One region of the Planococcus plakortidis genome, then DNA from elsewhere that is predicted to be linked to it. Evidence: a T-box and tRNA genes for the amino acid it is inferred to sense, from the RefSeq annotation. Region 1 holds a T-box; the other regions hold tRNA genes.

What was found. A T-box is a leader RNA that pairs with one kind of tRNA and senses whether it is charged. The one in region 1 lies ahead of pheS (phenylalanine--tRNA ligase subunit alpha), so its partner is inferred to be a tRNA-Phe.
Region 2: it has a tRNA-Phe gene. The T-box ahead of pheS (phenylalanine--tRNA ligase subunit alpha) is inferred to sense a tRNA for this amino acid. The anticodon was not compared.
Region 3: it has a tRNA-Phe gene. The T-box ahead of pheS (phenylalanine--tRNA ligase subunit alpha) is inferred to sense a tRNA for this amino acid. The anticodon was not compared.

What each region holds. Positions count from the first base shown of each region.
Region 1 is NZ_CP016539.2:1,362,927-1,372,317, forward strand. It holds gene BBI15_RS06945 (M42 family metallopeptidase) at 1-1,015, shown strand, start outside; gene BBI15_RS06950 (nuclease-related domain-containing protein) at 1,283-2,245, shown strand; gene BBI15_RS06955 (helix-turn-helix transcriptional regulator) at 2,511-2,711, shown strand; gene BBI15_RS06960 (hypothetical protein) at 2,714-3,208, shown strand; gene BBI15_RS06965 (small multi-drug export protein) at 3,205-3,648, shown strand; gene BBI15_RS06970 (TrmH family RNA methyltransferase) at 3,701-4,474, shown strand; T-box leader at 4,511-4,737, shown strand; gene pheS (phenylalanine--tRNA ligase subunit alpha) at 4,776-5,813, shown strand; gene pheT (phenylalanine--tRNA ligase subunit beta) at 5,826-8,225, shown strand; gene rnhC (ribonuclease HIII) at 8,270-9,205, opposite strand; gene zapA (cell division protein ZapA) at 9,288-9,391, shown strand, end outside.
Region 2 is NZ_CP016539.2:1,238,385-1,247,775, reverse strand. It holds gene menH (2-succinyl-6-hydroxy-2,4-cyclohexadiene-1-carboxylate synthase) at 1-482, opposite strand, end outside; gene menD (2-succinyl-5-enolpyruvyl-6-hydroxy-3-cyclohexene-1-carboxylic-acid synthase) at 473-2,176, opposite strand; gene BBI15_RS06380 (isochorismate synthase) at 2,163-3,554, opposite strand; gene BBI15_RS06375 (1,4-dihydroxy-2-naphthoate polyprenyltransferase) at 3,716-4,630, shown strand; gene BBI15_RS06370 (DMT family transporter) at 4,770-5,750, shown strand; tRNA gene BBI15_RS06365 (tRNA-Glu) at 5,764-5,835, opposite strand; tRNA gene BBI15_RS06360 (tRNA-Ser) at 5,842-5,933, opposite strand; tRNA gene BBI15_RS06355 (tRNA-Asn) at 5,938-6,012, opposite strand; tRNA gene BBI15_RS06350 (tRNA-Ile) at 6,017-6,093, opposite strand; tRNA gene BBI15_RS06345 (tRNA-Gly) at 6,097-6,170, opposite strand; tRNA gene BBI15_RS06340 (tRNA-Phe) at 6,175-6,250, opposite strand; tRNA gene BBI15_RS06335 (tRNA-Asp) at 6,266-6,341, opposite strand; tRNA gene BBI15_RS06330 (tRNA-Met) at 6,345-6,421, opposite strand; tRNA gene BBI15_RS06325 (tRNA-Ile) at 6,571-6,647, opposite strand; tRNA gene BBI15_RS06320 (tRNA-Met) at 6,656-6,729, opposite strand; tRNA gene BBI15_RS06315 (tRNA-Ala) at 6,752-6,827, opposite strand; tRNA gene BBI15_RS06310 (tRNA-Pro) at 6,834-6,910, opposite strand; tRNA gene BBI15_RS06305 (tRNA-Arg) at 6,936-7,012, opposite strand; tRNA gene BBI15_RS06300 (tRNA-Leu) at 7,038-7,126, opposite strand; tRNA gene BBI15_RS06295 (tRNA-Gly) at 7,150-7,224, opposite strand; tRNA gene BBI15_RS06290 (tRNA-Leu) at 7,226-7,310, opposite strand; tRNA gene BBI15_RS06285 (tRNA-Lys) at 7,332-7,407, opposite strand; tRNA gene BBI15_RS06280 (tRNA-Thr) at 7,417-7,492, opposite strand; tRNA gene BBI15_RS06275 (tRNA-Val) at 7,504-7,579, opposite strand; rRNA gene rrf (5S ribosomal RNA) at 7,588-7,703, opposite strand; rRNA gene BBI15_RS06265 (23S ribosomal RNA) at 7,842-9,391, opposite strand, start outside.
Region 3 is NZ_CP016539.2:1,047,274-1,056,664, reverse strand. It holds gene queG (tRNA epoxyqueuosine(34) reductase QueG) at 1-202, opposite strand, end outside; gene BBI15_RS05365 (B3/B4 domain-containing protein) at 259-930, shown strand; gene BBI15_RS05360 (C45 family autoproteolytic acyltransferase/hydrolase) at 1,023-2,093, shown strand; gene BBI15_RS05355 (C45 family autoproteolytic acyltransferase/hydrolase) at 2,117-3,166, opposite strand; gene BBI15_RS05350 (cation-transporting P-type ATPase) at 3,177-5,858, opposite strand; tRNA gene BBI15_RS05345 (tRNA-Leu) at 6,289-6,372, opposite strand; tRNA gene BBI15_RS05340 (tRNA-Leu) at 6,580-6,663, opposite strand; tRNA gene BBI15_RS05335 (tRNA-Cys) at 6,673-6,746, opposite strand; tRNA gene BBI15_RS05330 (tRNA-Gly) at 6,756-6,830, opposite strand; tRNA gene BBI15_RS05325 (tRNA-Gln) at 6,836-6,907, opposite strand; tRNA gene BBI15_RS05320 (tRNA-His) at 6,915-6,990, opposite strand; tRNA gene BBI15_RS05315 (tRNA-His) at 7,035-7,107, opposite strand; tRNA gene BBI15_RS05310 (tRNA-Trp) at 7,129-7,202, opposite strand; tRNA gene BBI15_RS05305 (tRNA-Tyr) at 7,209-7,291, opposite strand; tRNA gene BBI15_RS05300 (tRNA-Thr) at 7,295-7,370, opposite strand; tRNA gene BBI15_RS05295 (tRNA-Phe) at 7,385-7,460, opposite strand; tRNA gene BBI15_RS05290 (tRNA-Asp) at 7,476-7,551, opposite strand; tRNA gene BBI15_RS05285 (tRNA-Met) at 7,555-7,631, opposite strand; tRNA gene BBI15_RS05280 (tRNA-Val) at 7,678-7,753, opposite strand; tRNA gene BBI15_RS05275 (tRNA-Glu) at 7,759-7,833, opposite strand; tRNA gene BBI15_RS05270 (tRNA-Ser) at 7,855-7,944, opposite strand; tRNA gene BBI15_RS05265 (tRNA-Asn) at 7,950-8,024, opposite strand; rRNA gene rrf (5S ribosomal RNA) at 8,035-8,150, opposite strand; rRNA gene BBI15_RS05255 (23S ribosomal RNA) at 8,278-9,391, opposite strand, start outside.

The sequences.
Region 1 (9,391 bases):
CCAATCACGCGAGGTCATGAAGAAATACATAGAGCCGTTTGCTGACACGATCGAAACGGATAACCTCGGCAGCTTGATCGCCAAAAAAGAAGGGCTTGCAGACGGACCGAAAATCATGGTCGCCGGGCACTTGGATGAAGTCGGTTTCATGATTTCCCAGATCGACGACAAAGGATTCCTGAAATTCCAAACGGTCGGCGGCTGGTGGAACCAGGTCATGCTAGCCCAGCGCGTGACGATCACGACACGCAGCGGGGAAGAAATCACAGGAGTCATCGGATCCAAACCGCCGCATATCCTGTCTCCGGAAGCACGAAAAAAACCGGTGGAAATCAAGGATATGTTCATCGATATCGGCGCCTCTTCACGTGAAGAAGCAAAAGAATGGGGCGTCACCCCAGGCGATATGGTCACTCCTTATTTCGAGTTCACGGTCATGAACAACGACAAACTGTTGATGGCAAAAGCTTGGGACAACCGCATCGGCTGTGCTATCGCCATCGATGTCTTGAAAGGCTTGAAAGGCGTCGACCACCCGAACGTCGTGTATGGCGTGGGGACGGTCCAGGAAGAAGTCGGCTTGCGCGGTGCGAAAACGGCAACTTCATACATCCAGCCGGATATCGGTTTTGCAGTGGATGTAGGGATTGCGGGAGACACTCCTGGCGTCACATCAAAAGAATCCAACAGCAAAATGGGCGATGGCCCGCAAATCCTGTTGTTCGACGCTTCAATGGTCTCTCACCGCGGCTTGCGTGAGTTGGTAGTCGATACAGCGGAAGCGTCAGGAATCCCGTACCAGTTCGAAACGATCGCGGGCGGCGGAACAGATGCCGGCTCGATCCACTTGACGGCAAACGGCGTGCCGGCCTTATCAATTGGTGTAGCGACACGCTACATCCACTCGCACGCAGGCATTTTGCACCGCGACGATTACGAAAACGCGGTGAAATTGATTGTAGAAGTGATCAAGAAATTGGATAAAGACACTGTCACACGCATTACATTTGATTGAATAATGAAAACCCCTCCAACTTTTGTGGAGGGGCTTTTTGTTGGGCGGAAGCCGAAGACGAATCGGCAAAATAAGGTTTATATTTCGCAAATAAACTAAGCCGGCTCGCAATCAACCAGAGGAATACCGCAAATAAATCATGGGGTTTTGCAAAGAACGGTAACCATCCCGCAAACAAAATGATTGGAAAAGTCCATAAGTGTCAATTGGTGGTGAAAGAGACTTTGCGGGATGCTATACTTCAATTATCATACTAGGAGGTGTTCAATGGGCAAAAAAGAAATAGCGTTATTAACTGAAATGGAGTCATTGGAGCGGTTGTTATATCGATTGCCTGACAATCATTCACGCCGGGAATTTATCCAAGTTGAAGCTTTTAAAGCAGCTGCCGGAAAAAGAGGGGAAAAGAGACTGCACCGGAAGCTGGTTGAATTCGAGATGGAGGAGCAGTACCGATTTTTGAAAAATGTATGCTTGTCGAGAGGGCAGTGGAAAGTCCAAATGGATGGGTTGTTATTGACGGAGCGCGGTGCGATTGTCATTGAATCGAAAAATATTAGCGGCCAACTTTATTTTGATGATAAAACCGGCGAATTTTCAAGAACCAATATAGAAGGTGTAAAAACGATAATGGAAGATCCGACGATTCAGTTGAACAAGCATATTCGTTTCTTGACCTTGTTTTTCAAACAGCAGAAAATCGATTTGCCCATTTCGGGAATTGTCGTATTTACATCCAAACACTGTGAATTTCTGGCGAAGCCAGTCCACCATCACATCTGCAAAACGTATCAATTGGTCGATTATTTATTCAACATCCTTCAGGAATTCCCCCTAAAAAGCAACCCTCACGATTTATCGGAAATTCAGAAACTCCTCGAACGATCCCAGGCCCCTTATGAGAGGAAACCGTTGTGCCATTTATATTCAATAGCAGAAACCGAACTGCTTACGGGCATCTTGTGCAAAAACTGTAAAAACCTTAACGTGATGCGAAAGCATAAGAAAGGATGGGTTTGTGCCGACTGCCAAGCGGTGGATCCGCTCGCTTTTCAACATGCAGTCCAGGAATATTTTTCCCTGGTTCATACACATCTAAGCAATAGGCAACTCCGGAAATTTTGCAAGATCGAATCGCCTTATATAACTTCCCGTTTGTTGGCCGTATATGATTTAGGGACTGCTGGTGCTTTGCGCAACCGGACATACTATTTAAAGAAAAAAGACTAGCTTTTCGCGAAATGCGGAAAGCTTTTTTTGCGGTTTTGCAAATAACTTGAGGTATTCTGCAAAAAAAGAATAGTTTTCCGCAAATAACTTAAGGGATTTCACAAATAACCTCATACATTCGGCAAATAATCATCTATAATCCGCAAACATATCGAAACTCCGCAATTAAATAATTGCTTCTAGATTAGCTTTACTTGATAAAATGTTAAGTTTAATGTACATTATGTAATGTAAACATAACATATTTGAAAAAAGGGTGAAGCGGATGCTGAGAAACCGGGTGAAAGAGCTGCGGGCGCGCTATGGGTACACGCAAAGCGACTTGGGCAAGCAAGTGGATGTGACGCGGCAGACGATCGCGTTCATCGAGAAAGGCGAATTTTCACCGTCGATTACATTGTCTTTGAAGCTCGCTAAAGTCTTGCAGGTGGAAGTAGGCGAATTATTTTGGCTGGAGGAGGAGTAAAGATGAAACAGGATTTTCGCATGACATACCCGCTTTGGAATATGGCATTTATCTTAATATTGGCGGTGATGGCGGTCGGGTTCACTTCAAGTTTTGTCAATGTCTCGAAGACTGATTCGAGTTTGAGCATCGAAGCGCAAGCGGTGGAAGGGTTCTTGCTATTCATAGCACTGATCGCGTATTTAGTTTTGATCACGATCTATTTGATCGCTCTGCAGTCGTACAACCGAAAAAATCCAGAAAGAAAAATACCGGCGTTCTCGATCCGCCCCCCTGAGTATATGGAACAAGATGAAGGAATGACCTTCATCACGAGAAAGGCCGTGCAGAAAGTCTATACATTCATCACGTGGTCACTGCCGTTTTTGGCGCTCATCGTCATGCTGGCGCCGATTCCAAAACTGTTGATCGTCTGGGGGATCCTCGCGGTCGCATTCGGCCAGAACTTGATTTACTATGTGGAGATGCGCAGGCATCTCAAGGGGGCGGCTGAATGATTTATGAATACGCATTAATATTCCTCGGGGCGGCGATTCCGTGGTTTGAAATCGCGCTCGTCATCCCGCTCGGCATCGTATGGGGCTTGTCGCCGGCGTGGGTCATGATCACCGCATTCGTTGGCAATATGCTGACGGTGTTGCTGCTCATTGTCGGCTTCGATAAATTCCGCATCTGGTACGATAAGCGCCGGGAAGCGAAAGGCAAAGAGCCGTCGAAGAAAAATGAACGCGCGGTGCGCATCTGGAATAAATACGGGCTACCGGGGCTCTCGCTTTTAGGGCCAATCTTGATCGGCACGCATATCGCGGCGTTCATCGGCATGACTTTGGGTGCGACAAAACGCAATACGACCGTCTGGATGGTCATCAGCATCGGGGCCTGGACGCTCGCGTTCGGCATTTTGACAGCGCTCGGCTTTGATTTCTTCACTGCGTAAATCGGGCCTATGCTATACTGAAGCTATTCTTTGAAAAAGTGGTGAACGCATTATGAAACGAATTGAATCATTGCAGAACTCGCTCGTCAAACATTGGAAGAAACTGAGCACAACCCGTAAAGAGCGCGATAAATTCGGGGAATTTCTCATCGAAGGCTTTCATTTGACGGAAGAGGCGTTGAATGAGAAAGACGGCATCAAAGGCTTGATCGTCCGCGAAGGTACGGATATTCCGGATGCTTGGGACATCGAAGGCCTCACGCTTTATGTGGTGACGGCACAGATTGCCAAAGAAATTGCGGAAACCGAACATACGCAAGGCATTTTCGCGCATTGCGCACAGCCAGAGTACGATGAATCTATTCAGGCACAATGGCAGACGCTGCTGTTGATCGACGCGGTACAGGACCCGGGCAATGTCGGCACGATGATCCGCACCGCGGCAGCTGCCGGAATCGACGCAGTCGTTCTCGGCAAAGGTTCAGCAGATGCCTATAATCCGAAAACGGTGCGCTCGGCGCAAGGCGCCCATTTCCAGGTACCGATCGTCAAAGGCGATTTATTCGACTGGGTCGAACGCTTGAAGAGCCGAGACGTCCCGGTTTATGGCACGGCGCTATACCAATCGGTGCCAATGTATGAGGCGGAGTCGAAAGAGCGGTTTGCGCTCATCGTCGGCAACGAAGGAAGCGGCGTCGAGCCGCAACTGCTCGAGCAGACCGACCAGAACCTCATGGTGCCGCTTTACGGCCCGGCAGAATCATTGAACGTAGCCGTAGCAACTGGAATTCTATTGTATAGCCTCGTTCCCAAAACTGGTGTTTGATTAACCGGCGGAAGTTCATTATAATAGAAGAGAAATAAACAAGCGTTGACCGGGAAAAGTACGTAGTTCCCTGCATCCAAGGAAGTCCGCCCTCGACTGAAAGCGCGGATATGCAGGAACTCCGGAAGTTCACCCCGCGAGCTGCTAGACGGGGACCGGCCGCGTGCCGTAAAGTCTGGCCGGTGATGAGCCGTTATTCAATGAAGTGATCGCATGCGTGCGATAACTAGGGTGGTACCGCGAATCAATGCCTCGTCCCTTTTTGGGGGCGGGGCTTTTTTATGTTCAAGGAGGAGAGAAAATGGAAGCAAGATTGCAGGAATTGAAAAATGAAGCCTTGGAGAAAATCCAGGCAGCGCAAACAGTCAAGGAATTGACGGACGTGCGCGTCGCATATTTAGGGAAAAAAGGGCCGATCACCGATGTCTTGAAAGGCATGGGGAAATTGCCGGCAGAAGAACGACCGAAAATGGGTGCGCTCGCAAATGAAGTGCGTGCGGAAGTGACAGAATCACTCGATGCGCGCATGACACTGTTGGAAGAACAAGCAATCAATGAAAAGCTTCAAAGCGAAACGATCGATATTTCCTTGCCAGGGCGTCCAGCGAAAACGGGCAACCCGCATCCATTGACGCGCGTCGTCGAGGAGATTGAAGACCTGTTCCTGTCGATGGGTTACGAGATCGCGGAAGGCCCGGAAGTCGAAAAGGATTATTATAATTTCGAAGCGCTCAATTTGCCAAAAGGCCATCCGGCACGCGATATGCAGGATTCCTTCTATATAACGGAAGACATTTTGCTGCGCACACACACTTCACCGGTGCAGGCACGCACGATGGAAGCGAAAGGCGGAGAGCCGATCAAGATCATCTGCCCGGGCAAAGTGTATCGCCGCGATAACGATGACGCGACGCATTCGCATCAATTCACGCAAATCGAAGGGCTCGTAGTCGGCGAGGATATCCGCATGAGCGATTTGAAAGGGACCTTGTCCGTCTTCGCCAAGAAGATGTTCGGCGAAGACCGTGAAATACGCTTGCGCCCAAGCTTCTTCCCGTTCACGGAGCCTTCTGTTGAAATGGACATCTCTTGTTTTAAATGCGGCGGCGACGGCTGCAATGTCTGCAAAAAGACCGGCTGGATCGAAATTCTCGGCGCCGGCATGGTGCATCCGAACGTTCTGGAAATGGCCGGCTATGATTCGAAGCGCCTGACAGGATTCGCATTCGGCATGGGGCCGGAGCGCATTGCGATGCTGAAATACGGCATCGAGGACATCCGCCATTTCTACACGAACGACGTGCGTTTCTTGACGCAATTTCAACGGACGGAACTTTAAGGAGGAACATTCATGTTAGTATCGACAAAATGGTTGAAAGAATACGTAAATACACAAGATTTGCCCCCTGCGGAACTCGGGGAGAAAATCACGCGCGCAGGTATCGAAGTCGACGCGGTAATCGACCGTTCGGAAGGATTAGCGAATTTGGTCGTCGGTTATGTGACGGATTGCGTGAAGCATCCGGAAGCCGATAAACTGTCGATCTGCCAAGTGGACGTCGGCGGCGGGGAAATCGACCAGATCATCTGCGGTGCACCGAACATCGCGCGGGGCCAGTCGGTCATCGTGGCACGTCCTGGCGCGAAACTTCCGGGTGGCATGAAGATCAAAAAAGCGAAGCTGCGCGGGGAAGTGTCAAACGGCATGATCTGCTCATTGCAGGAGCTTGGCATCGAAACGAAATTGGTGCCAAAAAGCTATGCGGAAGGCATTTATGTCTTGCCTGAAAAAGCGGAGCCTGGCACAGATGTGCTGCCGTATCTGGACTTGGACGATACGGTCTTGGAACTTGGCCTCACGCCGAACCGTGCGGATGCGATGAGCATGCTCGGTGTCGCATATGAAGTCGGCGCGATTTTGGAAGAAGACGTTAGCTTACCGGAAATCAGCTATGCCGAAGCGGCAGAGCGCGCGGAAAGCATGCTGTCGCTTGAAGTGGATGCGCCAGATGCGAACCCTCTCTATGTCGCGAAAGTCGTGCGCAACGTCGAAGTGAAGGAATCCCCGCTATGGCTGCAGCAGCGCTTGATGGCAGCGGGTGTGCGCCCGCATAATAATGTCGTTGACGTGACGAACTATATTTTGATGGAATACGGCCAGCCGCTCCATGCGTTCGACTATGATTCCCTTGGTTCCGGTAACATCACCGTGCGCCAGGCCAAAGAGGGCGAAAAGATCACGACGCTCGATGACACAGAGCGCACATTGTCTGCTCATCAATTGGTCATCACCAATGGCACGGATCCTGTCGCGCTGGCAGGAGTCATGGGCGGCGCGAATTCAGAAGTGAGCGACGAAACGACAACGGTCGTCATCGAGTCCGCTTATTTTGCTTCCGATTCGATCCGCCGTACATCGAAAGACCATAACCTGAGAAGCGATGCGAGTTCACGCTACGAAAAAGGCGTCGACCCGAACCGCGTTATCCCGGCCGCGGAACGTGCCGCACAATTATTGGCTGAACTGGCTGATGGTGAAGTGCTGGCTGGATCGCTCATCTTCGACCAGCTCGATAAGCAAGAGCGCATCGTCAAAGTTTCACCGGATTTCATCAATAGCCGCCTTGGCATGAAGATCCGCCTCGAGGACATGCTCGACATCCTCAGCCGCCTGAAGTTCAAGACGGAAGCGGTGAACAACCAATTGATCATCGAAGTGCCTACGCGCCGTCAAGACATCCAGATCGAAGAAGACGTCGTGGAAGAAATCGCACGCCTTTACGGCTACGACGAGATTCCGGCAACTTTGCCGCGCACCGATGCCACACCGGGCGGATTGAGCCCTTACCAGGCGAAACGCCGCATCGCGCGCCACTTCCTTGAAGGTGCTGGGCTACTTCAAGCAACGACTTATTCCTTGACTTCGGAAGCGGCAGCGACGCAATTTGCGCTGGAGCCGACGGAAACGACGCGGCTTTTGATGCCGATGAGCGAAGAGCGCAGCATTTTGCGCCAAAGCCTGTTGCCTCATTTGCTCGAATCGCTTTCGTACAATACGGCACGCCGCATCGATTCGGCTGCTTTGTATGAAACGGGGTCGGTGTTCTTGAAAGGGCAGGAGGAACTGCTTGACGAGCAAGAACATTTGGCGATCGTCATGACCGGGTTGTGGGTCGATCACAGTTGGCAAGGCGAAAAGAAAGCCGTCGACTTTTTCGTGGCAAAAGGCATCGTGGAAGGGTTGGCTGGAAAGCTGGGCCTTGAATTAACGTTTGAACGCGGCGAAATGGACGGCTTGCATCCAGGCAGAACCGCTTTTATCCTGCTTGATGGCAAGCGCATCGGCGTCATCGGCGCATTGCACCCGTCCGAGCAGAAAAAGCGTGATTTGAAAGAAACGATTGCCGTGGAATTGAACTTGGCGACTTTGCTGACGCGCGAAACGGAAGCGCTTGTCTATACACAAGTGTCCCGTTATCCGACGATTTCACGCGACGTAGCTCTGGTCCTGTCGAATATCGTGGAAGCACAGACGATTGAAGGTGTCATCCGCAAAGCGGGCGGCAAGCTTTTGAAAGATGTCCGCGTCTTCGATTTATACGAAGGTGACCGGATGGAACAAGGCAAGAAATCCTTGGCATTCTCGCTAAAGTATTTCGATCCGGAGAAAACATTGACCGATGACGAAGTGAACGCAGTGCATGAGAAAATCATCAAAGCGCTCACGGAATCAGGAGCGGAACTCCGCTAAAAACCAAAAACAGTCTTGGGCTCATCGCGAGCCCAAGACTGTTTTTATGTGCGTTTTTTCTTTGCTGCCAAAACTTGCGCTTTCTTCGTGTTGGCAAAATGGGCTTTCGTGATGTTTTTCAGGAACACTTCCCCGCGCGACAGCAGGATCTTCGCGGCGGCTTCGTCAACGATCGCCCCGGCGCCTTTTGGCAAGGTGACACCGGCAATCGTGCTGAGCCGGTCCATTTCCTCTAAGAAAGCGACCCGTGCGATGATCGATGCGCAGGCAACCGATACATGGAGATTTTCCGCTTTCGTGGAAAACAGCACATTCTCGCGGATGATCTCCGCCTCATGGGCGATATGTCGATAGTAAATGCCGCGCTCTGCGAATTGGTCGATCAGGATCGCTTCGGGTTTTTCCGGCGCTATTTTCCGCAGCACATGCTTCAAGGCCTGGTTATGGAGCAAGGCCTTGATCTTTCCTTGCGACCAGCCCTGCGCCTGCACTTGATTGTATTTCTCGTTATTCAAGGTCAGCACACTATGGGGAAATGCCGCTTTTAAGTCAGGGGCGATTTTCCGCATATAGTCATCCGTCAATTGCTTGGAATCCTTGACGCCAAGCTCTTTGGCGAGTTCGACTTGCTGTGCAGGGACGTAACATGCGGCGACCGTGATCGGGCCGAAAAAATCGCCCGTGCCCGTTTCATCGGAACCGAGCACGGAGCGTTTGGCGAAATCAGGAGGAAGCTCATCGCCTTTTGTCTTGGCTGTTTTTTCCTTGCTGCTGTTGGCGGCACCCCATTTAGCGGATTCGCGTTCGGCGCCAGCGCCTTGGAACATGACTTTTCCGGATGAGTAGACGGTAATCATCGCATCCGGCAGCTTAGCGGCAAAGCGGGCGTGGGGATTTTTGGTTTTTATTTCCTTATTACGGTAATGGTCCATTAACCGTTTCAAGGCTTCTTCAGGCAGTTTCAGGACGCTATTGGTCATAGGGAGTCCCCTTTCTTATGATTCACAATCGGCTCGTGTTCGTGTTATGATGGTCTATAGAATTCCAAAGGGGGAACGCGCATTGCAGGAGCAGCATAAAATTCGCACTGTCGTTGATATATATGGCCATACCTACAAGATGCTCGGTACTGAGACATCCGGCCATATGCGGCTTGTCGCTTCCAT
Region 2 (9,391 bases), 120 kb from region 1:
AACGGGATATTTTCCCATTTCCCAACAAATTGTTCTATGCCGCCTTCAAGAATGTTAAAGGCCAACTGGGTATCCCGCTCTCGCCGCTCTTCCCTTGCAGCTTCGGTTTTCAAACCGGGGGAAGCACTTTCCAAAATAAGCTGGTCAACACGGTCTGGAAATTCACAAGCATACGCAAGCGCCGTACGCCCGCCCATCGAATAACCGAGCAAAGTGAAGTTCTCTAACTTCATCTCCTCAAAAATGAAGTCAAGGTCATCCAGTTGCCGCTCCATCGTATAACGGCTTTCATCTGTCGGGCTTTCTGTTTGGCCGTGCCCAATCAAGTCAATCGCCACAATCCGGTGGTCGCGCCAGTTTTCAATGACTGTTTTCCATGTAGCCGTGCTGCCCGTAAAACCATGGAGCAAGACCAGGACAGGAAGGTCTTCACCTCCCGCCACTTTAACATGGTAGCGAACTCCATTTGCCATCAATTCCATGTGTTTAGCCCCTCATCCAGGCGGCTCCACAATTTGCGGTGAACCGTTACGTTGTTCGAACGGTTTGTTTCCACTTCGATGATGCGTACCGGTTTTTCTTTCGGTGTTCTAAGCACCGACTGCAATTCGTCCACAGTCTTTGCAGAGAAGTATTCCGCATCGTACATGTCAGCAGCCGCTTTGAATTGGATCCCGGTCGGGGTACCAAATAGTTCCTCGTAATAGCGCTCTTCTTTCGACTGCGGCAAATAGGAGAATATCCCGCCGCCATCATTATTCATGACGACAATCGTCAGCTCTGCAGCTTGTAATTTAGACGCAAGCAAGCCATTCATATCATGCAGCAAAGCCAAATCGCCGATCAACAAATACCCGGGCCGTTGGTTCGCTGCCTGGATCCCGAAAGCCGTCGATACCACCCCGTCGATCCCATTCGCACCCCTGTTGGCATAAATCCGCACATCCCTCTGCGTCGACTGGAAATAGGTATCCGCATCCCGGATCGGCATGCTGCTGCTGACGGTTAAATCACAACCATCGAGTTCATCGAAAAAGGCTTTTGCCAACACGCCTTCATCCAACTCTTGCTGGCAATGTGCGGACATGGACTGCCGCACCAATTCTCCCGCTTTGATCCATTGCTCCAAGTAGTGCTTTGAAGCTTTCACTTCCAAGCTCAACTCCCATAGGACAGAACTATGCTGTTGGACATGGTGCGTAACGGCGGATTGCGGATCCCTGAACAACGGGCTTTCGTCGATGACGACGTATCTCGCAGGCTTGTTTTTCGCCAAAAACTGGCTAAGCGGCTTGGAAACCGGCTGCGGCCCGATTCGAACGACCACATCCGGCGCTACACTGTCAGCGAATTTTTCATTTTTCAACAAAGCATCATATGAATCAACAATAACATCCATAAGATCATCCGGTACATTCGACCGCAAATTCGACAGCGGATCGGCAAGCACCGGCCAACCGAGACGGCGGATAAATTCCCATTGCTCCGATGAAATCTGAGCAGTATTTTCCCCAGCAATCAACAAGCCGCGAGGATGGCTGAATACTTCTCGCAAAAATCCCGCAGCTTCATCGGTCAGCTGCTGGCCGCTTTCAAAACGGTATAGTTCTCTGTCGCTTTCATAAGGCTGTTCGAAATCGATGCCCAACGGTTCACGGAACGGCACATTCAAATGCACTGGACCCTTGGGTGCACTTTCAGCCATGGCTGCTGCACGCCCCAAATGACGCTTTAAAAAGTCCAACCGGTTGCCTTGTTCGGGCAAGGGCAGATCAGCTGACCACTTGACATGGGAGCCGAACAAATTGATCTGATTGATCGCTTGCGGAGCCCCAACTTCACGAAGCTCGTGCGGGCGATCCGCTGTAATTACGAGAAGCGGCACACGCGCATAATAGGCTTCTACAATCGCTGGGAAATAATTGGCTGCCGCAGTCCCTGATGTACAAATCAAAACAACTGGGCTGTTTGAAGCTTTTGCCAAGCCAAGCGCGTAAAACCCAGCCGAACGTTCGTCTATTTGACGATACGTCTTTATCCCCTCTTGTTTCATAAAAGCGTAAGCAAGAGGCGTCGAACGGGAACCTGGACTGATGACTGCTTTTTTTACCCCTGCGTGCATCAGCGAATGGGTAAACGTCGAAACATATTCAGTTAAAAACTCACGATTCGTCATGCAAATTTCCTCCCAATACACGAAGCATCGGGCGGAACTTCACCCATGTTTCATCATATTCAGCTTGTGGAGTAGAATCCGCCACAATGCCGCCGCCCGCGAATAAATAGGCTTTATCCCCGTCAAGTAAAGCCGAACGAATCGCTACGGCAAATTCGCCATCGCCTTTTGCATCAATCCAACCGATTGGCGCCGCATAATACCCTCTATTTAATGGTTCATACGAGCGAATTAAACTCAATGCCTGCTGTTTCGGCTCACCGCCAAGTGCCGGCGTCGGATGCAGCGCTTCGACTAGATCCAATAGTGAGCTCCCATTTTTCAGCTCGCCTTCAACGGGCGTATACAAATGCTGTATATCCCGAATTTTCATCAATTTAGGATTTTGCGGAATGCGCGGACTCGAACAATGTTCCTGGAATACATTGCCGATCATCTGTACAACATAATGATGCTCAGAACGGTTTTTCGAATCATCCAATAAGGCTTGCCCCAATGCTTCATCCTGTTCAACCGATTGGCCGCGGGGTGTAGAGCCTGCTAAACATGTAGACAATGCCTTTTGCTGTTCCACTTTCACAAGGCGCTCTGGAGTCGCCCCGAAGAAGAATTGTTTGCCGGCTTCAAGGCCAAACAAAAAGCTTTCTGGTTGTTCATTAGCTGCCTGGTAAAGAGCTGAGGCCGGTGCTAAAGCTTCTTTAAAACCAAGCTCCAGCGCTCTTGCGATAACCACTTTTTCAACTTCCCCTGCACGGATTACATCTGTCACCTTTTCAATGGACCGCATATATTCTTCTTTTTTCAGTTCCTTCTTGTTCGAAACTGTGGGTTTTTGATACGCCTTTGGTTCTGAAACTTGCGCACCGTGAATCAGCCGGTCGCGTTCTTTCCGTAACGCTTCAAAATCCATAAAACTATTTGGCTGCTTAGTGATCAAATGAACGCTGACATACGCTTGTTCACCTTTAATAATAAGCTGAAACGTCGGCACAGCAAAATAAGCCTGAGGGAAATTACGCCACCCGCTCGGCTGATTGTTCAAAGGATCAAATGAAAAACCGCCAAATAACACTGGTTGCACTGCTGTTTCTTCATTTACCAATTGGGCACTTAAAGCTTTCCAATCCTTCTGGATGCTGCTGAAACGTCCTTTATAATCATCAGCGGTCAGCACATAAGCATGTCCAAGGCCGACCATCGTAAAGGATTTCTCGCGGTTCTGCCAAAACATCCTCTTGCCTTCGTATTGTTCCTGCCCCGCTTCAAAAAATGCCAAAGCGGACATGGTTGATACTTCAATGGTTTCTGTATAGAAACGGTACCCGCTAAAGCGGTTCGCTTCCATTTGTTCAGTTGATGAATACGGTTGTGAATTCACCGGATTACCTCCGTTTACTGCAGCGTCAATTTGCTGCGATACATTTTAATCTCTATCTTCTATCATACCCCTTTCTCTGGATTTCAGCACAACATATGCTGTAAATCTCTACGTTTTGGAGTACAATGTAGGTTGGAAAGAAATGAATAGGAGAGATAGAAATGACACATTCCATACAAGCCGACAGTGGGTGGCGCGTCTGGTGGCAACTCACACGTCCCCATACTTTAACGGCATCTTTTGCCCCTGTATTTCTGGGGACAATGATCGCAATCCATTATACGGCTTTAGACTGGGCGCTGTTCCTGGCCATGCTGATTGCGAGCTTGCTGATTCAAGCAGCAACCAATATGTTTAATGAGTACTATGATTACGCGAGAGGACTCGATACTAAAGAATCTGTCGGCATCGGAGGCGCTATCGTCCGAAATGGTGTTTCGCCTAAAACCGTTTTAGTACTAGCATTCCTGCTTTATGCCATCTCTGCGATACTCGGGCTCTATATTGCAGCTTCTACCAGTTGGTGGCTATTGGCAGTCGGGGGCATTGGCATGTTAGTCGGTTACTTTTATACCGGAGGCCCATACCCTATTGCTTACACGCCATTAGGTGAATTGTTTTCTGGATTGTTTATGGGCTTCCTTATTGTAATCGTCGCTTTTTATATCCAAACAGAAACCATTACCTCTACCGCTATTATGTTGGCTGTCCCTAGCACTTTGCTCGTAGCAGCCATTATGATGGCCAATAATATCCGAGACATGGATGGAGATAAAAAAAGCGGACGGCGTACTTTGGCTATATTGACTGGCAGACCGGCTGCAGTTACCATTTTTATGTGGTTCTTTATCTTATCTTATGCTTGGATTATCTCATTGGTATTGCTCGGTATTGTTACACCTTGGGCTTTATTGGTGTTACTGAGTGTTATTAAGCCCTTGAAAGTAATTATGACTTTTAAGCGCTACACAGAACCACTACAAGTAATGCCTGCTATGAAAGACACGGGAATCACGAATACATTGTTCACCTTCCTGCTGGCAATAGGTCTACTAGTAGATTATTTTTTATCTTAATATCTAAAAGCTGATGGCAATTGGGGCCATCAGCTTTTTATTATAGGGATAGTTATAGGAAGTCTAATTTGAAATAAGAATGGTGAAAACATCTTAATTGCGATATATTGTATATAATATATGTTAAAGGGGTTTTCTTATGAAACCAATTTTATTTGGACTTGCAGGAGCAATGTTTTTTGCAGTCACATTTATTATTAATGCTTTAATGGAAGCTCAAGGAGGGCATTGGGTTTGGAGTGCGTCCTTGCGCTATCTGTTTATGATCCCTTTCCTCCTATTAATTGTCGTACTTAGGGGTAATTTACTTCCGCTCCTCCATGAAATGAAAAAACATAAGGTGAAATGGTTATTGTGGAGCTTCATAGGATTCGGTCTTTTTTACGCTCCCTTGTGTTTTGCAGCAGCATACTCCCCAGGATGGCTAATAGCTGGAACTTGGCAATTTACAATCATCGCTGGAACTTTACTGGCTCCTCTTTTTTTCCTCAAAATACATATATCCGGCCAAACTGTCATGCACAGACAACACATACCGATTAAAGCCTTGTTATTTTCAACTATCATCCTAGCAGGAATAGCACTTCTTCAGCTTGATCACCTTACTAATGTCACTACTTTCACATTATTGCTTGGGTTAGTGCCCGTTTTAATTGCAGCTTTCGCTTATCCACTTGGCAATAGAAAAATGATGGAAGTTTGTGAAGATCGGCTAGATGCATATCAACGGGTTCTTGGAATGACAATTGCCAGTCTGCCTCTTTGGTTGATTCTTTCTATTTATGGCTTTTTAACAACTGGATTGCCTTCTAACGCTCAAACTTATCAATCTTTGATTGTTGCCATCAGTTCAGGAGTAATAGCGACTGTTCTATTTTTTATGGCAACCGATATGGTCAGAAATAACATGTCAAAACTTGCCGCAGTGGAAGCTACACAATCTTTGGAAGTCATATTTGCATTAATTGGTGAATTTTTTCTACTAAGCATTGCATTCCCTTCTTCAATAGCATTAATTGGTTTAACCATGGTAATAGTAGGAATGGCAATACATAGTTTCACGTCACATAGTGAACAAAAAATAGAGAAAGAAAAAAGCGCCATGCATATGAATGCATGACGCTTTTCTAATATGACCCCTACGGGATTCGAACCCGTGTTACCGCCGTGAAAGGGCGGTGTCTTAACCGCTTGACCAAGGGGCCAAATACTGGCGGAGAAGGAGGGATTTGAACCCTCGCGCCGGTGTTACCGACCTACACCCTTAGCAGGGGCGCCTCTTCAGCCACTTGAGTACTTCCCCAGTATGGCTCCGAAGGTAGGACTCGAACCTACGACCATCGCATTAACAGTGCGGTGCTCTACCACTGAGCTACTTCGGAAAAATGGTGGGCCTAAGTGGACTCGAACCACCGACCTCACGCTTATCAGGCGTGCGCTCTAACCAGCTGAGCTATAGGCCCATTTGGAGCGGGTGAAGGGAATCGAACCCTCATCATCAGCTTGGAAGGCTGAGGTTTTACCACTAAACTACACCCGCAATATGGTGGGTCAGGACGGAATCGAACCGCCGACACTTAGAGCTTCAATCTAATGCTCTACCAACTGAGCTACTGACCCATATTATTTATAAAATGGCGGTCCCGACCGGGATCGAACCGGCGATCTCCTGCGTGACAGGCAGGCATGTTAACCGCTACACCACGGGACCATTTGGTTGCGGGGGCAGGATTTGAACCTGCGACCTTTGGGTTATGAGCCCAACGAGCTACCGAACTGCTCCACCCCGCGATAATAATATTGAAGAAAAATTGTCCACTCATTTTTAATAATGGAGGAGGAAGAGGGATTCGAACCCCCGCGGGATTTGACTCCCCTGTCGGTTTTAAAGACCGATCCCTTCAGCCAAACTTGGGTATTCCTCCGTGATAAACATTAAATGGTGGACCTTGCAGGACTCGAACCTGCGACCGGACGGTTATGAGCCGTCTGCTCTAACCAACTGAGCTAAAGGTCCTAAAAAAGTGGCGGCAGAGGGGATCGAACCCCCGACCTTACGGGTATGAACCGTACGCTCTAGCCAGCTGAGCTACGCCGCCAGGATCTTTATGTTGTATAAGTTGGTGGAGCCTAGCGGGATCGAACCGCTGACCTCCTGCGTGCAAGGCAGGCGCTCTCCCAGCTGAGCTAAGGCCCCATAAAGTGGTCGGGAAGACAGGATTCGAACCTGCGACCCCTTGGTCCCAAACCAAGTGCTCTACCAAGCTGAGCTACTTCCCGACTAAATAGGATGATGACAAAAATATGGCGCGCCCGAGAGGACTCGAACCTCTAACCGCTTGATTCGTAGTCAAGTACTCTATCCAATTGAGCTACGGGCGCATAATATAAAATTTTATAAAACAGTTGGTGCCGAGGACCGGAATCGAACCGGTACGGTAGTCACCTACCGCAGGATTTTAAGTCCTGTGCGTCTGCCAGTTCCGCCACCCCGGCGGGGCAATGGACAGATAAAAAATTGGAGCGGAAGACGGGGGTCGAACCCGCGACCTCCACCTTGGCAAGGTGGCGTTCTACCACTGAACTACTTCCGCTTGGTGCGGGTGAAGGGAGTCGAACCCCCACGCCCGAAGGCGCTAGATCCTAAGTCTAGTGCGTCTGCCAGTTCCGCCACACCCGCGTGGCAATTATAAAATTGAAATGGTGAGCCATGAAGGATTCGAACCTTCGACCCTCTGATTAAAAGTCAGATGCTCTACCAACTGAGCTAATGGCTCAAATATGAGTGGTGCCGGAGAAAGGACTTGAACCCTCAACCTACTGATTACAAGTCAGTTGCTCTACCAGTTGAGCTACTCCGGCATAGAGTAAAATGGTGGAGGATGACGGGATCGAACCGCCGACCCTCTGCTTGTAAGGCAGATGCTCTCCCAGCTGAGCTAATCCTCCATATGTATGCCCAGCGACGTCCTACTCTCACAGGGGGAGACCCCCAACTACCATCGGCGCAAAAGAGCTTAACTTCCGTGTTCGGGATGGGAACGGGTGTGGCCTCTTTGCCATCATCACTGGACTATAAGGTTTTTGAAAGACAAGTTTTATTATACCAACTCTGGTGAGTTTTACAAGTCTTTTTTTGCTCACAGGCAAAAAATCTTGTTCTTTCAAAACTGGATAAATCGACATTGTGGGAAACGTGCGTTTCAGTTTGTTGGTTAAGTCCTCGATCGATTAGTATTCGTCAGCTGCACGTGTCGCCACGCTTCCACCCCGAACCTATCTACCTCATCGTCTTTGAGGGATCTTACTTGCTTGCGCAATGGGAAATCTCATCTTGAGGGGGGCTTCGTGCTTAGATGCTTTCAGCACTTATCCCGGCCACACATAGCTACCCAGCGATGCTCTTGGCAGAACAACTGGTACACCAGCGGTGTGTCCATCCCGGTCCTCTCGTACTAAGGACAGCTCCTCTCAAATTTCCTGCGCCCGCGACGGATAGGGACCGAACTGTCTCACGACGTTCTGAACCCAGCTCGCGTACCGCTTTAATGGGCGAACAGCCCAACCCTTGGGACCGACTACAGCCCCAGGATGCGATGAGCCGACATCGAGGTGCCAAACCTCCCCGTCGATGTGGACTCTTGGGGGAGATAAGCCTGTTATCCCCGGGGTAGCTTTTATCCGTTGAGCGATGGCCCTTCCATGCGGAACCACCGGATCACTAAGTCCGTCTTTCGACCCTGCTCGACCTGTCCGTCTCGCAGTCAAGCTCCCTTGTGCCTTTACACTCTGCGAATGATTTCCAACCATTCTGAGGGAACCTTTGAGCGCCTCCGTTACTCTTTAGGAGGCGACCGCCCCAGTCAAACTGCCCGCCTGACACTGTCTCCCAAGCCGCTTAGGCTTGTGGGTTAGAAGTTCAATACAACCAGGGTAGTATCCCACCGACGCCTCCCCCGAAGCTGGCGCTCCGGGTTCTCTGGCTCCTACCTATCCTGTACAAGTTGCACCAAAATTCAATATCAGGCTACAGTAAAGCTCCACGGGGTCTTTCCGTCCTGTCGCGGGTAACCTGCATCTTCACAGGTACTATAATTTCACCGAGTCTCTCGTTGAGACAGTGCCCAGATCGTTACGCCTTTCGTGCGGGTCGGAACTTACCCGACAAGGAATTTCGCTACCTTAGGACCGTTATAGTTACGGCCGCCGTTTACTGGGGCTTCGGTTCGCACCTTCGCTTGCGCTAAGCACTCCCCTTAACCTTCCAGCACCGGGCAGGCGTCAGCCCCTATACGTCACCTTACGGTTTTGCAGAGACCTGTGTTTTTGCTAAACAGTCGCCTGGGCCTATTCACTGCGGCTCTCTCGGGCTATTCACCCTACCAGAGCACCCCTTCTCCCGAAGTTACGGGGTCATTTTGCCGAGTTCCTTAACGAGAGTTCACTCGCTCACCTTAGAATTCTCTTCTCGCCTACCTGTGTCGGTTTGCGGTACGGGCACCTCCCGCCTCGCTAGAGGCTTTTCTTGGCAGTGTGAAATCAGGGACTCTGAGGTCAAACCTCTTGCCATCACTGCTTGATGTATACAGAAACGGGATTTTCCTCGTTTCTCATCTCACAACTTGGACGTGCACAACCAACGGCACGCTCACCCTATCCTTCTGCGTCCCCCCATTACTCAAACGGCGGGGAGGTGGTACAGGAATATCAACCTGTTGTCCATCGTCTACGCCTATCGGCCTCGACTTAGGTCCCGACTAA
Region 3 (9,391 bases), 320 kb from region 1:
CGGGTTCCTCCATCAACAATTCCGGACGCGTACGTTTCTCCACATCCGATTCTTCAAAGCCGGACTGGAAATTCAATTGCTGCTGGCGAATCAGACGGTGCTTTAAATTAAAAAAAGGTTCGGCCGAAGCAAAGCCGATTTTATCAATTCCGATTTCCGCGGCATACGCAACCAGTTGTTGTTGGAATTGATCCAAGTTCATGTCGATAACTCCTTGCTCCAATTTATGGTAAGATAAGGCTATTAGTCACGGAAAGGATGATTGCTGTGGACTTTCGCGTAAACACTGAAATAACAGAGATCCTGCCTGATTTTAAAATCGGCATTATTCATTATAACAATATCACCGTTTTGGATTCACCTCAAATGTTAAAAGGGCGGCTACAACTGTTCCAAGAGCAGTTGTTCTTCGATATGGATGATAAGGAATTGACCGATTTCCCTGGCCTACTCGAATGGAAGCTTGCCTGGAAAGCACTTGGAGGCGACCCAAACCGCTACCGCCCTTCTGCAGAAGCCTTGTACCGCAGAGTACGCAAGCAAAACTATCTGGCTACCGTCAACTCAGCGATCGACATGAACAGCTTCCTATCCCTTCAGTACGAAATCCCACTCGGTCTCTATGATGCAAAAAAAATCGAAGGTGATATTGAAATCGCACTTGGCACTTCCGATGACCGCTATGAAGGCTTGAACAATCGCGACAATACACTTGATAAAATCATTGTCACACGCGACGAACAAGGCGCATTCGGCAGCCCTTATGTCGATTCCAAGCGCACTGCTGTGACGGAACACACGACAGAGGCGATACATGTATTCTATCTTCGCCCTTCAATGGACCGCGATAATGCCCTTCAGCTATTGACCGCCGCCGGCAATATGTTCACTGGGATCAACGGCGGCGAAGCGACAAGCTATGTCCTGTAAGTGCCTGAAGCATGCGCTTCAGGCATATTCTTTTTATTCTCCCCACAACTCTAGTATTCTTTTGATACTGAGATAAAAAAGAGGGATGCCACATGAAAAAAGTCCATAGCGACATCATTCAATTCCGCGGCAGCCATTACGATTTCGGCTACCATCAAGGGGAGTTGTTGAGAGATTCATTACTTTTGCCGAACCGAAAAATACAGCGCAATGAAAACAGCAAACAATTATTGGTCGATGAAACGAAGGCCATCGACATGCTCGAACGCTTCGCCCCACGCATCTGGGAAGAAATCGAAGGTTTGGCTGACGCCTTGAAATGGCCATTTTACGACGCCCTGCGCGAATTCGGTGGCTATTATATCGAATATACACGAAGCGGTTGCTCGATTCTCAGCCGCTCCGATTTCCTGGTCCGTAATTATGACAGTTCGCCGCAAGGCTACGAAGGCCGGTTCGCCTTGTACGAGCCGACAGACGGCGGCTATGCATCCATAGGGCCGTCGATGCAAATCACTGGACGAACCGACGGGCTCAACGAAAAAGGGTTGGCAATGGGCTATAACTTCATCAACCGACGCAACTCAGCGGACGGGTTTATCTGCAATATGATCGGCCGCCTGATCCTTGAGCATTGCGCATCGATCGAAGAAGCGGTCGATTTATTGAAGGAACTGCCCCACCGCCGGTCATTCAGCTATGTATTGCTGGACAAGAGCGGACGCTCGGTCGTCGCCGAAACCTCCCCGCGCAATGTCATCGTCCGGGAAGCGGCAGTTTCCACCAACCATTTCGAAGTGTTATCGGAAGAAAACCGTTACCAGATTGACGACTCCAAACGCCGCGAGAAAGCGCTACTTGCACATTCCACAACATCAAGTGACGCATACGCAGCGTTCCGATTATTGAACGACTCGGACCAAGGCGTGTTTTCAACAAAATACAGCACCGCGTCCGGCACTTTGCATACGGCTTCCTATTTCCCAAACAGCTTGGAAGTCGGCTTCGCCATTGGACCTGACCGCTTGCCGCTCATGTTCGATTTTCAAAAATGGCTGCAAGGCGAGCGCTTGCTGGCAAAACGAATCAACGGGAAAATCGACACTCATTTTCCGTTTCCATATCTTGACGACCTTTCTTCACTGCAACAAAAAAACGGCTAGAGCATTTACGCTCCAGCCGTTTTTTATTTGAATAAAGCATCCGTATGAGCAAAGCCAATGCCGGTCTCAATCTGCCCATGGACGGATCGATTGCGGACAGGCTTTCCTGCAAGCCACTCCCCGAAATTGAACACTTCAGGCTCCTGATCCCCTCCAAGCGCAAACCACACTTCCCGCTCTTTCGGCAGATAAACCGAAGTATGGATCGTCCCAGCCCAACTCTTATAAAGATTCGAAAACAAGCCGCGACCCGTATCATTGAACAAGCGATAAGCGCGATACGCTTCCATAGCATCTTCTGCATTCTGTTCGATAATCGATAGCCGTTCGTAAGAATCCTTTAAATAATTGCGGTTCTCATGTTGCTGGATTTCAAAATGATTCGTGCACGCAATGGCATCACGCACCGCGACTTTACGCGGCGTTGCTTCGATGACCTTTGTCGCGCCGCCCTTATCGGTCACGACGTAGCTGAATGACCCGCGATGCGGAATGTCTTTAACTAAATCAACCGCCTCTTCTATAGTTGCGCAGCTCTCGAGGATGATGCGCCCGATCATATAACAGACAAAGCCATCCCCCGGATTTTTCCGATGCATGAAGTTATAGCCCATCGCCAATCCATGTTCGTTCATGCCATCCATACGCCCCAAAATGCGTTGGCTCGGGCCGATGAGGGCATTCCCCTCTTCTGGCTGGAATAAGCAGAACCTGCCTTCATACGTTTGGGGATGAAAATCATAATTACGCACTAAGAAATCCTCACCCGTGACAATTGAACAGCCCGACGGCGGCGCATCGATCCGGTAACCCCCGAAATCTCGCAGCACCTCATCAATTGGCAGCTGGAGGCTGTCTTCAAGGCCTTTCAGCTCATCCCACAATTTAGGCGCGTATTCGTTGAAAGCCGCTTGCGCTTCTGCCGGATCGATAACAAAGCGTGGCCTCTTGCTTTTCCATTGCCCACGGCGGTTGTGCAATGTAATCGATTCTTTAAGCGCTATTCCTTGCATCATTCCATAATCATAATGGCTTCCCCTGAATTCAATGATTTCGCTATGTATCTTTTTCATAACTCCTCCTTCACCCGTGCTTGGTTTGATTAGTTTTCGATCGTTTTCCAACTCGTTCCATCGAACGCATTAGCCATTTTTCAAGCTCTACGATAATAAATACGCTCAGGCCGATCAAGAGCGGCCAGACCCAATACCCGAGCGCAATCGGTTCCGTCCCAAGCAAGATGTTCATGAACGGGACATACGTGACTGCGAGCTGTACTACAAGTAAAATCACCGATACGATAAACGCCGCTTTATTGGAAAAGAAGTCACGATTCAACGCAAATCGCCGCTCGCTCCTGCAATTGAACAAATATAACAGCTGCGAAATCACCAATGCTTGCAGAGTCATCGTCTGCAGGATTCCCTGCTCATAGCCCCTAGATTCCAGCACACTGTTCATCCACAGAATACCGCCGCCGATGATCGTTGACGCGAAAACGATGCGGAAAATATAATATCCGCTAAGCAAGGGACTTTGCGCTTTCCGTGGCGGCCGCTCCATCGTACCAGGCTCCAGCTTTTCAAACGCAATCGCCAAAGAGATCGTTACCGCCGTAATCATGTTGACCCATAAGATTTGTACTGGGGTTAAAGGAATCGTGGTGCCAAAAAGAATGCTGACAAAAATGAGCAGTCCTTCCGACACGTTTGTCGGTAAAATGAACAAAATGGTTTTTTTCAAGTTATCGTATACACGGCGCCCTTCTTTCACTGCATTGACAATCGTGCTGAAATTATCGTCGACCAGCACCATCTCAGCCGCTTCCTTCGACACTTCAGTTCCTTTAATCCCCATCGCAATGCCAATATCCGCCCGCTTCAACGCGGGAGCGTCATTAACCCCGTCTCCAGTCATTGCACACACCTGTCCCTGGGCCTGAAGAGCCTCCACCAATTGTAATTTATTCGTTGGGCTGGTCCGTGCAAAAATATCATATTCCAACGCTGCCGCTTCTAGTTCCCGGCTGTTCAATCCATCCAGTTCCCGGCCTTCAATCGCTTTCAGGCCATCCCCGATGCCAAGCTGGGACCCAATCGCCACTGCAGTTTCCTTATGGTCTCCTGTAATCATTTTTACGCGGATCCCTGCCTGTTTACATTGTGCAATCGACTCTATCACTTCTTCCCTGGGCGGATCAATAATGCCTGCAAGCCCCAAAAATTCAAAACCGCTCTCCATATCTTCGTGCCCAATTTCATCAATATGATAATCCACCTGTTTTACAGCCGCCCCCAGGAGCCGTTCACCGCGTTTTGCATGTTCGGCAATCTTCGCCTCCCATTCAACATGTTCTTTCTCTGGAACCATCTTCAATAGCTTTTCAGGAGCCCCTTTAACGTAAATCCATTTACTTCCCTGTTCTTCAACTAATGCCGCCATGTACTTATAGGAGGAATCGAATGGGATTTTCGAAAGCACAGGCAACTTTTCAACACTCTGATCAGCCTTTTCAACAAGTGTCAGCAAGCATCCTTCTGTAGCCCCTCCACTGACTGCCCAGTTTCCTTTAGCATCTTTTAATAAATGTGCATCATTGACCGTTTTGACACAGGACAAAAACTTCATTAATCTTGGATGATCCGTTAAATAAACCTTTTTGCCATTTAGTTTCAATGTCCCTTCAGGCGAGTAGCCAACACCGCTAGCTTGGATTTCCCCGTCTGACAGAATCACAGAAGTTGCCGTCATTTCATTTTTCGTTAATGTGCCTGTCTTGTCCGAACAAATGACTGTTACTGCCCCTAAAGTTTCAACTGATGGCAAATTCCGGACTATGGCGTTTTTGCCTGCCATGGTCTGGACCCCTAGCGCTAAAATAATCGATAGGACCGCCGGCAAACCTTCTGGAATCGCAGCCACAGTCAATCCGATAATTGCTAGCAATAATTCAGCTGTAGCATAGTCATGGAACGAGTAACCGATAAAGAACATACCGATCGCGCATAGCACAATAATCATCGAAATACGTTTCCCGAATTGAGCCGTCTGTTTCAACAAAGGAGTCTGTAATTTCTCAACAGACTCCATCGCACTGCTGATTTTCCCAAGTTCAGTAGATCCTCCTGTAGCTGTAACAATACCAATACCTGAACCTGACGCGATAGATGTTCCCGCAAACACCATATTAGTGCGATCACCGAGTACTGTGTCTGCTGGAAGCTTATCTGTCTGTTTTTCGACAGCTTCCGACTCGCCCGTCAAAGACGATTCTTCCACCAGCAAATTCGCCTCCTCTGCAAGACGCATATCTGCCGGCACTTTATCGCCAGCCCTCAAGTAAACAAGATCTCCTGGCACAAGTTCAGTCGCCAGGATTTCAATCCGTTTGCCAGATCGCAGAACTGCTGCCTTAATTGACAACATATCACGGATACTATCCAACGCTTTTTCCGCCTTATTCTGTTGAATATAACCGATTGCTGCATTGATGACCACAACAGCCAGAATGACTATCGTATCAATATAATGTCCGAGAACGACTGTAATAATTGCTGCTGCCAGCAGAACATAAATCAAAACATCGTGGAAATGCTTAAGGAATTTTATAATGGCAGGCTCACGTTTTCCTTCAGGCAATTCATTATGCCCCCATACTTCAAGCCTATGGATTGCTTCGTCCTGTCTCAAACCTTCTCCTAAACGTACGGCTTGTTTATCAAGAATATCCATAATCTCTTCATCAAACCAGCGTTCTTCAGTCATACTCTCACCCCTGCAAGATCATGATTTTGATTATTATAACACGCACCGTATAGACTTCCTTTCTTTTCGTCAAACAAGTGCCAAAAAATAGAAAAAGACAACTTCCAATGAAAGCTGCCCCTTTCCCTTTCTCAAATTTCTAAGGAATAGACCCGTCCCTAGAGTCTACATCCCTTATCTAGCACATCTGTCCATTCCATCAGATTTACTTCTCCTCAAGATAAAGAAGAAAATATCACTTCACATCCATAATAAGTATTTTATATGCTTCCCTATTCATGAAATAAATATAATACACAAAAATAAATTTATTGAACGATCAATAGCAACTATTACGCATTTCGAAAACTACATACTTTAAGGCACAAAAAAAACCCTGACTAAGTCAGGGCTTTACAGTTTACATCACTTGGCAGAGTGATGAATATGATACCGGCGGTCGGGGTCGAACCGACACTCCCGTGAAGGAACGGGATTTTGAGTCCCGCGCGTCTGCCAATTCCGCCACGCCGGCAAAGTAAGATCCAGCAGCATCTAGTACTGCTTTAGGAACATTAATTATTATATTAATAAATCGATTACTTTGCAAGGGGTTTTTTGTTTTTTTTAAAAAAACTTTCACCAACTCAATTCTAATAATTTTATTAAATTATCCAAAGAAAAAAAACCTGACATAAGAGTCAGGGTTTTTCTTCATCACTTGGCAGAGTGATGAGCATGATACCGGCGGTCGGGGTCGAACCGACACTCCCGTGAAGGAACGGGATTTTGAGTCCCGCGCGTCTGCCAATTCCGCCACGCCGGCAAAATATTTTGGAGGCGGCAACCGGACTCGAACCGGTGGTAAGGGTGTTGCAGACCCATGCCTTACCGCTTGGCTATGCCGCCTAGATATAATGGAGCGGAAGACGGGGGTCGAACCCGCGACCTCCACCTTGGCAAGGTGGCGTTCTACCACTGAACTACTTCCGCAAAAGCTGGGGTACCTGGATTCGAACCAGGGCATGACGGGATCAAAACCCGTTGCCTTACCGCTTGGCTATACCCCAATAATACTGGGGCGGACGAGGGGAATTGAACCCCCGAATGCCGGAATCACAATCCGGTGCGTTAACCACTTCGCCACGACCGCCACGTTATTAGTACATTGAATTTGAAATTTGATGAAAAGCAAGGGGCGGACGAGGGGAATTGAACCCCCGAATGCCGGAATCACAATCCGGTGCGTTAACCACTTCGCCACGACCGCCATCTTAATATTCAAGTAAATTGGCAGGGGCAGTAGGAATCGAACCCACACCGGAGGTTTTGGAGACCTCTGTTCTACCTTTAAACTATGCCCCTAAAAACTGGTGGTGGGGGCAGATTCGAACTGCCGAACCCGAAGGAGCGGATTTACAGTCCGCCGCGTTTAGCCACTTCGCTACCCCACCGAATGGTGCCGGAGAAAGGACTTGAACCCTCAACCTACTGATTACAAGTCAGTTGCTCTACCAGTTGAGCTACTCCGGCATGGAGAAAAAATATGGTGGGTCAGGACGGAATCGAACCGCCGACACTTAGAGCTTCAATCTAATGCTCTACCAACTGAGCTACTGACCCATATTATTTAAAAAATGGCGGTCCCGACCGGGATCGAACCGGCGATCTCCTGCGTGACAGGCAGGCATGTTAACCGCTACACCACGGGACCATTTGGTTGCGGGGGCAGGATTTGAACCTGCGACCTTTGGGTTATGAGCCCAACGAGCTACCGAACTGCTCCACCCCGCGATAATCTTAAAGTTTCCTTCTATATTGATTATATGTATAAAAGAAATGGTGGAGGATGACGGGATCGAACCGCCGACCCTCTGCTTGTAAGGCAGATGCTCTCCCAGCTGAGCTAATCCTCCATGAATGGTGACCCCTACGGGATTCGAACCCGTGTTACCGCCGTGAAAGGGCGGTGTCTTAACCGCTTGACCAAGGGGCCATAATTTTGAGCTTGAGATACTGGCGGAGAGCAAGGGATTCGAACCCTTGAGACGGTTGCCCGCCTACATGATTTCCAATCATGCTCCTTCGGCCACTCGGACAGCTCTCCATAATTGGCTCCGAAGGTAGGATTCGAACCTACGACCATCGCATTAACAGTGCGGTGCTCTACCACTGAGCTACTTCGGAATAATAACTAGCCTAGCGACGTCCTACTCTCACAGGGGGAAACCCCCAACTACCATCGGCGCAAAAGAGCTTAACTTCCGTGTTCGGGATGGGGACGGGTGTGGCCTCTTTGCCATCATCACTAGACTGTATTAATTTGAAAGACAAGATTTATTATATCAATAATACCGATTTTTTCAAGTATTATTTTAAAAAATATTATCTTATTCTTTCAAAACTGGATAAATCGACATTGGAAACGCGTTTCAGTTTGTTGGTTAAGTCCTCGATCGATTAGTATTCGTCAGCTGCACGTGTCGCCACGCTTCCACCCCGAACCTATCTACCTCATCGTCTTTGAGGGATCTTACTTGCTTGCGCAATGGGAAATCTCATCTTGAGGGGGGCTTCGTGCTTAGATGCTTTCAGCACTTATCCCGGCCACACATAGCTACCCAGCGATGCTCTTGGCAGAACAACTGGTACACCAGCGGTGTGTCCATCCCGGTCCTCTCGTACTAAGGACAGCTCCTCTCAAATTTCCTGCGCCCGCGACGGATAGGGACCGAACTGTCTCACGACGTTCTGAACCCAGCTCGCGTACCGCTTTAATGGGCGAACAGCCCAACCCTTGGGACCGACTACAGCCCCAGGATGCGATGAGCCGACATCGAGGTGCCAAACCTCCCCGTCGATGTGGACTCTTGGGGGAGATAAGCCTGTTATCCCCGGGGTAGCTTTTATCCGTTGAGCGATGGCCCTTCCATGCGGAACCACCGGATCACTAAGTCCGTCTTTCGACCCTGCTCGACCTGTCCGTCTCGCAGTCAAGCTCCCTTGTGCCTTTACACTCTGCGAATGATTTCCAACCATTCTGAGGGAACCTTTGAGCGCCTCCGTTACTCTTTAGGAGGCGACCGCCCCAGTCAAACTGCCCGCCTGACACTGTCTCCCAAGCCGCTTAGGCTTGTGGGTTAGAAGTTCAATACAACCAGGGTAGTATCCCACCGACGCCTCCCCCGAAGCTGGCGCTCCGGGTTCTCTGGCTCCTACCTATCCTGTACAAGTTGCACCAAAATTCAATATCAGGCTACAGTAAAGCTCCACGGGGTCTTTCCGTCCTGTCGCGGGTAACCTGCATCTTCACAGGTACTATAATTTCACCGAGTCTCTCGTTGAGACAGTGCCCAGATCGTTACGCCTTTCGTGCGGGTCGGAACTTACCCGACAAGGAATTTCGCTACCTTAGGACCGTTATAGTTACGGCCGCCGTTTACTGGGGCTTCGGTTCGCACCTTCGCTTGCGCTAAGCACTCCCCTTAACCTTCCAGCACCGGGCAGGCGTCAGCCCCTATACGTCACCTTACGGTTTTGCAGAGACCTGTGTT